2 regions of the Flavobacterium zubiriense genome follow, and region 2 is predicted to be linked to the other one. Evidence: riboswitches for the same ligand, from Rfam matches in the RefSeq annotation. Region 2 holds a riboswitch; the other holds the start of a gene.
What was found. Region 2 has a riboswitch for cobalamin ahead of AAGV28_RS08330 (TonB-dependent receptor plug domain-containing protein). Riboswitches for the same ligand answer to the same signal wherever they lie in the genome.

Region 1 (3,642 bases), on a different contig from region 2:
GGATGATTACTTAACGCACGGGAAACCGTAGCAGGAGCAATTCCTAATTCTTTGGCAATGTCGCTAATGGTTATTTTATTTTTCATTCTTCCGTAATCGTTTACGAAAATAGAATTTTATTTTGAAATAGCGAAATAGAAGGGAGTTAAATTTTAAAAAAAAATAGAATTCTAACAAGCTTTAAATATAAAAACTCCCGATTACTCAGGAGTTTTTATAAAAAGGACTAGTATTTAAGTAGCTTTGAAAATATTGCATCTATTTATTTAGAACTAAATTCAAATCGGTAAAACCAGACACTTCGGTTGAAGCTTCTCCTGTTACACTGTTGCCAGCGAGATTAGCAGTATATACTTTTACAAAATCTATGCCTTGTAATTGTACCGCTTTGCCATCTTTATCCACAGCCCAATCCAAATTAATTTGTGTTTTGGCATCCGTATTAGGCCAGTTGTCAGCATAACCCCATTCATACGGTGGAGTCATCCAGAATCCTTGTTGTACTAAATTAGAAGTTAATAAAGTCCCTTTTAGCGTTATTGTTTCTCCTTTCCATAATGGAAAATACGATTGGGTGTTGAATCTGTTTTTAGCAATGTAGCCTGTTTGTTCTTGGTTATCCGTCCAGCGAATGTAATTGGGTTCACTAGCATTTGTAGGTTCGGTTTCTGGCTTGTAATAGGTTATTTCGTAGTTTTTAATGGTTGTTGACTTGCTGTGTTCTGATCCAGCAATTTCATACCATTCGTCATCGGCTTTTCCGTTTCCATTTGCATCATAAGAAACCATGATAATTCCGGGTTCAGCACCGTTAGTAAATGCGTTGCCTAATACCGAAAAATCATTCCCTTCTTTGTTGATTACCGTATGGTCAAAGCCAAATACCACATAACCACCAAATCCTCCTAGACTGATTAAATTACCAGCTTTAAGAGCTGTTTGTGCTTTTACGCGCATGGACTCACTAGTGTCATCCTCGGTCGCTGTAGGAAATTTGTTAACGGATTGTCCAGGAGCAGGGAAATAGTCAAATACCTGAGTTATTTTATTCAAATAGGTTTTGTCGTTTACCGTTATGGCAAAAGTTTTGCTATTTTCTCCTCCAGCATTTTTTGCTTTAAATTCAAGGTTGTAAGTTCCAGCTTCGGCAAAAACGTAAACTAAATTAGCTGTAGAGGCAATTTCTTCTCCCTCTAAGGACCATGAAAAAGTTGCATCATTGGCATTTTTTACTTCAGGTTGAATGCGAAGCCACTGCATTTTGTCAATTGTATAACCGCCATCTGGTTCTGTAAGTCCGATTTCTGGTGATGCAATTTCGTCATCAGAACATGCTGTTAAGGACATGATTACGAATAGGGTAAAGAGAATTTTCTTCATTTGTTAATTTTAAAGGTTATTGTTTGTTGATATTTTTAATTGGAAGAAATGCAGAATTACCTCACTTAAATGGTGCGGTTTTAAAGAGTTGGACTCTTTTTTTAGTACAGGAAGTTGGTTCTGTACGTAGGAAGGATTTGTAAATACAATCCATACAAACAGTACTAAACTTCCATGTAATATAGATTTACATAGATGCATAAAGTTCTATTTACTAAAAATAGTAGTATCGGAAAAATTGAAACCAAATCTATATCTGGTTCTTTTGTGTTGAAAGCTTTGGTCCTCGAAAGCTTCAGTTTATACGCAGTGGCAGGTCTCCTGACTTGTCCCCATTTTGAGCTGCCTTCCCATCTCGTTTTGAAGCGATACAGTGGCAAAAGTTAAGATTTACTAGAAAATTTTATTTTCTTAAAATCTGTCAAAATGTTGCATGGAACTTACAGTAACGGGCTTGTTCAGGATTTACACCTGATTCCCTCTTAGTTGACTCTACCGAAAAATATAGCCAAACCATTGCGGCCGCAAAAGTAAGTAAACTTTTTGGAGTTATCCGGTTGTTTTTCGAAAAAAAGTAAAAAGTATTTTTTGAAGTTCTTGTAAAAATGAGCGGGGGATAATCATAAAAAAGCTTCAGATGTCTCTGAAGCTTTTTTAGTAATTCGAATAGTTTTTTTGAAATTATCAATGGCTTTAATAAAATCAATTTGAGTATTAAAAACAGCATATTCTATTTGTAGCTTAATTCAGTGTAAACCGGTAGATGATCTGAAGGGTATTTTAAGTCTTTTGAATCACTCAATACTGCAAATTTTTTCACTTTAAATGTGTTTTGTTGCGAGATGAAAATGTAATCTAATAATAGTGTTACAGGCTCATTATGCTTAAAGCCATTAAATGTACCCGAAGGACCAAAAGGTTTGTTTACTGAAAAATCTCTTGTATCATTCATTACTTTTTTTAAGGCAATAATACTTTCTGAACTAGGTTCCAAATTAAAATCACCCATAAAAACAACAGGATAATTTTTTGTGTTTAACTCTTTCATTTTATGCAGAATTAACTCAATTCCCTTTGTTCTGGCTTCTTCTCCCATGTGGTCTAAATGCGTATTAAAAACCCAAAACATTTGTTTGTTTTTTTGATCTTCAAACAATGCATACGTACATACCCGATTGCATGCAGCATCCCAGCCTCTGGAAATTTTATTTGGTGTTTCGGAAAGCCAAAAAGTAGCACTACTATGTATTTTTAAATGTTCTTTTTTATAAAATATATTCGAAGATTCTCCCTTTCCTTCTTCTTCTCGTCCTATTCCCACATGGTTATATTCTGGAAGTGCTGTGGCAATATCAATAACCTGATTAGGGGTAGCTTCTTGAATTCCAAACACATCTGGTTCGTAAAACTGAATTTGAGAATTAAAGTAATCTTTGCGATGAGACCAACTGTTTTCTCCATCAGAAGCCACGTCGAGACGGATATTATAAGTCATTACGTTTAAGTTTTGAGCTTTAATTTGTACTATAAACAATAATAATACTAGTACTGTTATTTTATTTTTCATAGATGGTAAATTAATTATAGTTGGTGAATTTTAGTTTTTAGCAAAGTTATAAGCTGCTTTCTAAATTCTATTCTTTATGTGTATAATGTTTTTGTTAAATTTTATTTTAAGAAGCTTTCCTTTTAGGAATAGGGAAAAGAATTTTTTTAATAAGAGTCTGTTTAAAATTCATCAAAATTAATTTCCCCTATCCCTAAAGGGTGTAATTTTGATAAATTTTTAAGAAATTTTGCACCCTTTACGGACGGGGAAAAAGAAATTTTCTTTTTTTAAATAAATTTAAATAGGCTCTAAATATAAACAGGCTCTTATAAGTTAAGGTGGGTGATGACTTGATAAACTACATATCTCTATGAAGAATTTTTTAGTATTCCGGAGTGGTTGATGTGAGTTTTTTAGTTTTATTCCATAAAAAAAGCCTCATATTTCTATGAAGCTTTTCTAGTAGTCCGCCGCTTCGGAGACTCGAACCTGTGTCCGCCGTGGCGGATATGAACCGACGAGTTAAAAGTTTTGAATAATATTTTTAATAAATTCACGTCCTATTCCAGTTTTTAAATATTTTTCTCTTTTCATTGCCTCAGATTTAGAATTGAAAAATTCAATATGAATTACAATCCATGGTCTGTACTTGATTGTATGTCCTTTTGTTGCTAAAAGATTGTGGGATTTGAAGCGTTCAATAATATTGGAAG
Region 2 (3,642 bases):
GGTGCATACGTATTTGCATTAGTTACATACGCTTTTCCATTTTTTGCAACACCATATCTTGGATTTTCAAGTCCACTGTCAATTTTAGCAATCAACTTAAAGGTATACCTGTTAACAACATTGATAACATTTGAACCACCAGCAATTATATAAGCATTCTCTCCATCAAAAAAGATATTTTGCAAGTAGCCACCTGGATTATCGTTACTATTATTTGGTCCATATACATCTTTTGTAAATGTAACTAAGTCATCACTTAGAAAAGAAACACTGCCTTTTTCTTTAGATCCTTCGTTTAGGATAAAAAATCCATTGTCATAAATCCCTTTAGGATCATCATTAGAAACATCGTCGTCGTTAGAACAAGAAACAAAAAGCGATATGCTTAATGCTAATAAAAATAATTTAGTTAATTTCATACTATTAAAATTTCAAGGTTAAATACATATTAAAATTGCGACCTGGCATAGGTCTGCTTTCAAGACTTTCGTAAACTTCATTAAATAAATTTAGAACCTGAAAGCCTAGTTTAAAAGATTCTAAAAATTTAAAATCATAATCGATTCCAATATTAGTCACCTTATAACTCTTTACCGTTTCATCCGGATTATTATCGGTTCGAGTATAGACAAAACCATTATATAAAAATTGACAATTGGTCGAGAATCGATTTCTGGAATAAGAAACAGCAGCTGTTACTTTGTTAAATGGAACAAAGAAAAGTTGTTTTTTGGTAATGCTATTTTCTGAAATTGTATGAGCATAAGTAGCATTGGCAGCAAAAATATTTTTACCCAATTGCTTTCTCCAATTCAATAAAGTTTCGGCTCCATAACTAGCTACCTTATTCGTGTTTTGTGGAGACCAGATTCCATTATTCCCAGGAACCCATTGCAACATATCTTTTATTTTAAAATAATAGAAGTTTTGCGTTAGAGTAAGATTTTTAAAAGTAAAAACATTTCCAATTTCTGTCTGATACGAGCTCTCTGGTTTCAAATCCGGATTTCCTCCTTCTTCCCAATACAAATCGTTGAAAGTTGGAATTCTAAAATTCCTGGATAAATTCATTTTTAATTGATACAATTCACTAATCTGATAAGATGAGCCAAGAGAAAATAAAACAGGCGATTTATAATTATCTGTAAATTCTTTTCGAATACCAATTTCGTTTTTCCAATTAGATAAAATGTCTTGTTTTACCAAAAAAGCCGCTGAACTAATCTCTCTGGTATTGTCGCCAAAACCACTACCAAAACCTTTTGTTCGATTATAATCAAAAATGGCATTAATTTGTGTTGATTTAAATAAAGTATATCCTAAATCAGCTTTGGTTGTCAAACTTTCCGTTTTTCCGAAGCTATAATTATTTAGTGCTTTGTTAGCAAAATATTGATAATTTTCAAAAATATAAGCTGTTTTAAAATTGGTCGTAAACCTTCCAAAATCGCCGTCGTATTCTAATAAATTTCTATTAAAACCATTTACATACTTACTTTTTGTTTCAGATTCTAAAATTAATGAAGTATTTCGATCGGTATTTGAAGTTTGAGTGTATAATTTTAAAGTGTTCTTTGCATCCAATTTATATCCTAAATTGGCACTCATAGTTATAACCTCATATTCACCATTTTGATTCCAACGCTGCTCTCCTCTCCAGGTATATTGATTTAAGTATTTATAATCATTTGTGGAGCTGTTTCTTGAAAATCCAATGTGAGTACTCCATTTTCTGTTAGAAATATTCGCTTTATAATTTATTCCTAAAGTATTAAAACTCCCATAATCAAGTTTTAAATTGTTTTCAAATTGATCATAAAACACCAAATCATTATTTAAATGAACCGTACCTCCGATGGCTCCGCTTCCGTAAATCAAACTTCCTCCGCCAGCCTTTACACTAACTGAATTGTAATCAGTACCTGAAATGGTATTAAAATCAGTACTTCCATTCATTTGTGAATTAATATTAATTCCGTTCCAAATTACTGCTGTTTGCGAGGCTGTTGTACCTCTAAAAGAAACTGTAGAAAGCATTCCGCGACCGTACTCTTTGAAGTAAATTGTGGAATTAAAATTTAATAAATCAGTCAACAAAGCTTCATTTTTATTGATAATAGAATCATTAAGCTTTAAAACGGATTGCGAACTGGAATATTTTTTAAGATTAGCATCAGAAACTATAACTTCTTTCAATTTGGTAATAGTATCGTTCTGCGCCGAAATAAATTGGCACAACAACAAAATAAAAAAAACAAGTCTTATCCTTAAAGTCATAATTTCTAAACTCTTTTTCCCGAGAGTTCGATATTTATTAATGTTTAAGGCAGGTCTCCTGGCTTGCGTCTTGTTGTTTACCTTCTCATCCGCCGTGGCGAACAATGGTTTTGTAGATAACAACAAGCTTGATAGCTTACAGTTGCGGGTACAGCTCAAGATTTTGATTAGTGATTATGAAATTTAAATTGCAGATATAAAATCTAAATTCATCAATAATCATTCACTTGATTCCCTTTTAATGCTATTTTTCAATAAAAAATAGCAACCTCAATACGGCAGCAAAGATAAAACTTAATTCAGCTAAAAATCAAATTTATATCAATATTTGATATAGTAATCATAAATCACTAAAAACCAGTAATATAGATATTTCTAATTCAAGTTATAGTTATAGTTCTATCTTTATAACATCGCCAAAATCTACTTTGTTTGTAAAAGCGTCCTTCAATGGTGAATTTGAATAGGCACACAAAATGCTTCGGATTACTCCAGCATGCGTAATAAGCACTATTTTTTTCGAATTATATTTTGAAACCAATTCTTCTAAAAACTCATTTACACGATAATGTAAAGCTACAAAAGATTCGCCATTAGGAACGGTTACATTTACAAAATCAGTCATCCAAGGCGTAAAGTCAGCTTCAGGAATAGCGTCCCATTTTTTCATTTCCCAATCCCCAAAATTCATTTCCATCAATCGAGAATCGATACTAATTGATGAAGATGATAGATATTTTGCCAACGCTGTACATCGAGATAATGGACTCGAATAAAAAACAGCATCAGATGGTAATTGTTTTTTTATTGATTCAAATTGTTCTAAAAAAGGTACTTTCAAATCCACATCAGATTGTCCGTAACAAATGCCTTTTTTGCAAACCGTTTCAGTATGTCGAACTAAATAAACTTCCATAAAGCAATACTTGATAGATAAAAAACAACTTCACAAACTTGCTGAGTAGCGCCAAGACAATCACCAGTGTAGCCGTCTATCCATTTTTGGAAATAACGAGCCATAAAAAATCGGAATAAGAAAACAGGAATTAAAACCAATAGTATTTGCCAATTAAAAATAGCCAATACTATAAGCGGTAACAATCCAAAAAAGAAAGCACCAACTACTTCTCTCCAGCTAAAACTTTGAGCAATAGGCTTGCTTTTGCTTGTCGCATCTTCTCTTGAATATTCGTGGGTAAAAACAATTGATATTGCGGCTAAGCGGCTTAAAGCATGTCCTGAAACAAACAATAAAAAACCAATCACTATTGAATTTGTTTCTTCAACTAATTGAACCAAACTTTGAAACTTTAATAAAAAAAGCAATACTAAGCCAATCGCTCCATAAGCTCCAATGGCACTGTC

Region 1: another riboswitch for cobalamin. It lies ahead of AAGV28_RS15135 (PKD-like domain-containing protein); the one in region 2 lies ahead of AAGV28_RS08330 (TonB-dependent receptor plug domain-containing protein).

The regions. Positions count from the first base shown of each region.
Region 1 covers NZ_JBCFQL010000019.1:46,544-50,185, reverse strand. The annotation lists gene AAGV28_RS15140 (LacI family DNA-binding transcriptional regulator) at 1-86, opposite strand, end outside; gene AAGV28_RS15135 (PKD-like domain-containing protein) at 259-1,380, opposite strand; cobalamin riboswitch at 1,675-1,913, opposite strand; gene AAGV28_RS15130 (endonuclease/exonuclease/phosphatase family protein) at 2,111-2,947, opposite strand; gene AAGV28_RS15125 (GIY-YIG nuclease family protein) at 3,452-3,642, opposite strand, start outside.
Region 2 covers NZ_JBCFQL010000007.1:184,897-188,538, forward strand. The annotation lists gene AAGV28_RS08325 (DUF5074 domain-containing protein) at 1-419, opposite strand, end outside; gene AAGV28_RS08330 (TonB-dependent receptor plug domain-containing protein) at 424-2,196, opposite strand; cobalamin riboswitch at 2,309-2,565, opposite strand; gene cobC (alpha-ribazole phosphatase) at 2,669-3,193, opposite strand; gene AAGV28_RS08340 (adenosylcobinamide-GDP ribazoletransferase) at 3,178-3,642, opposite strand, start outside.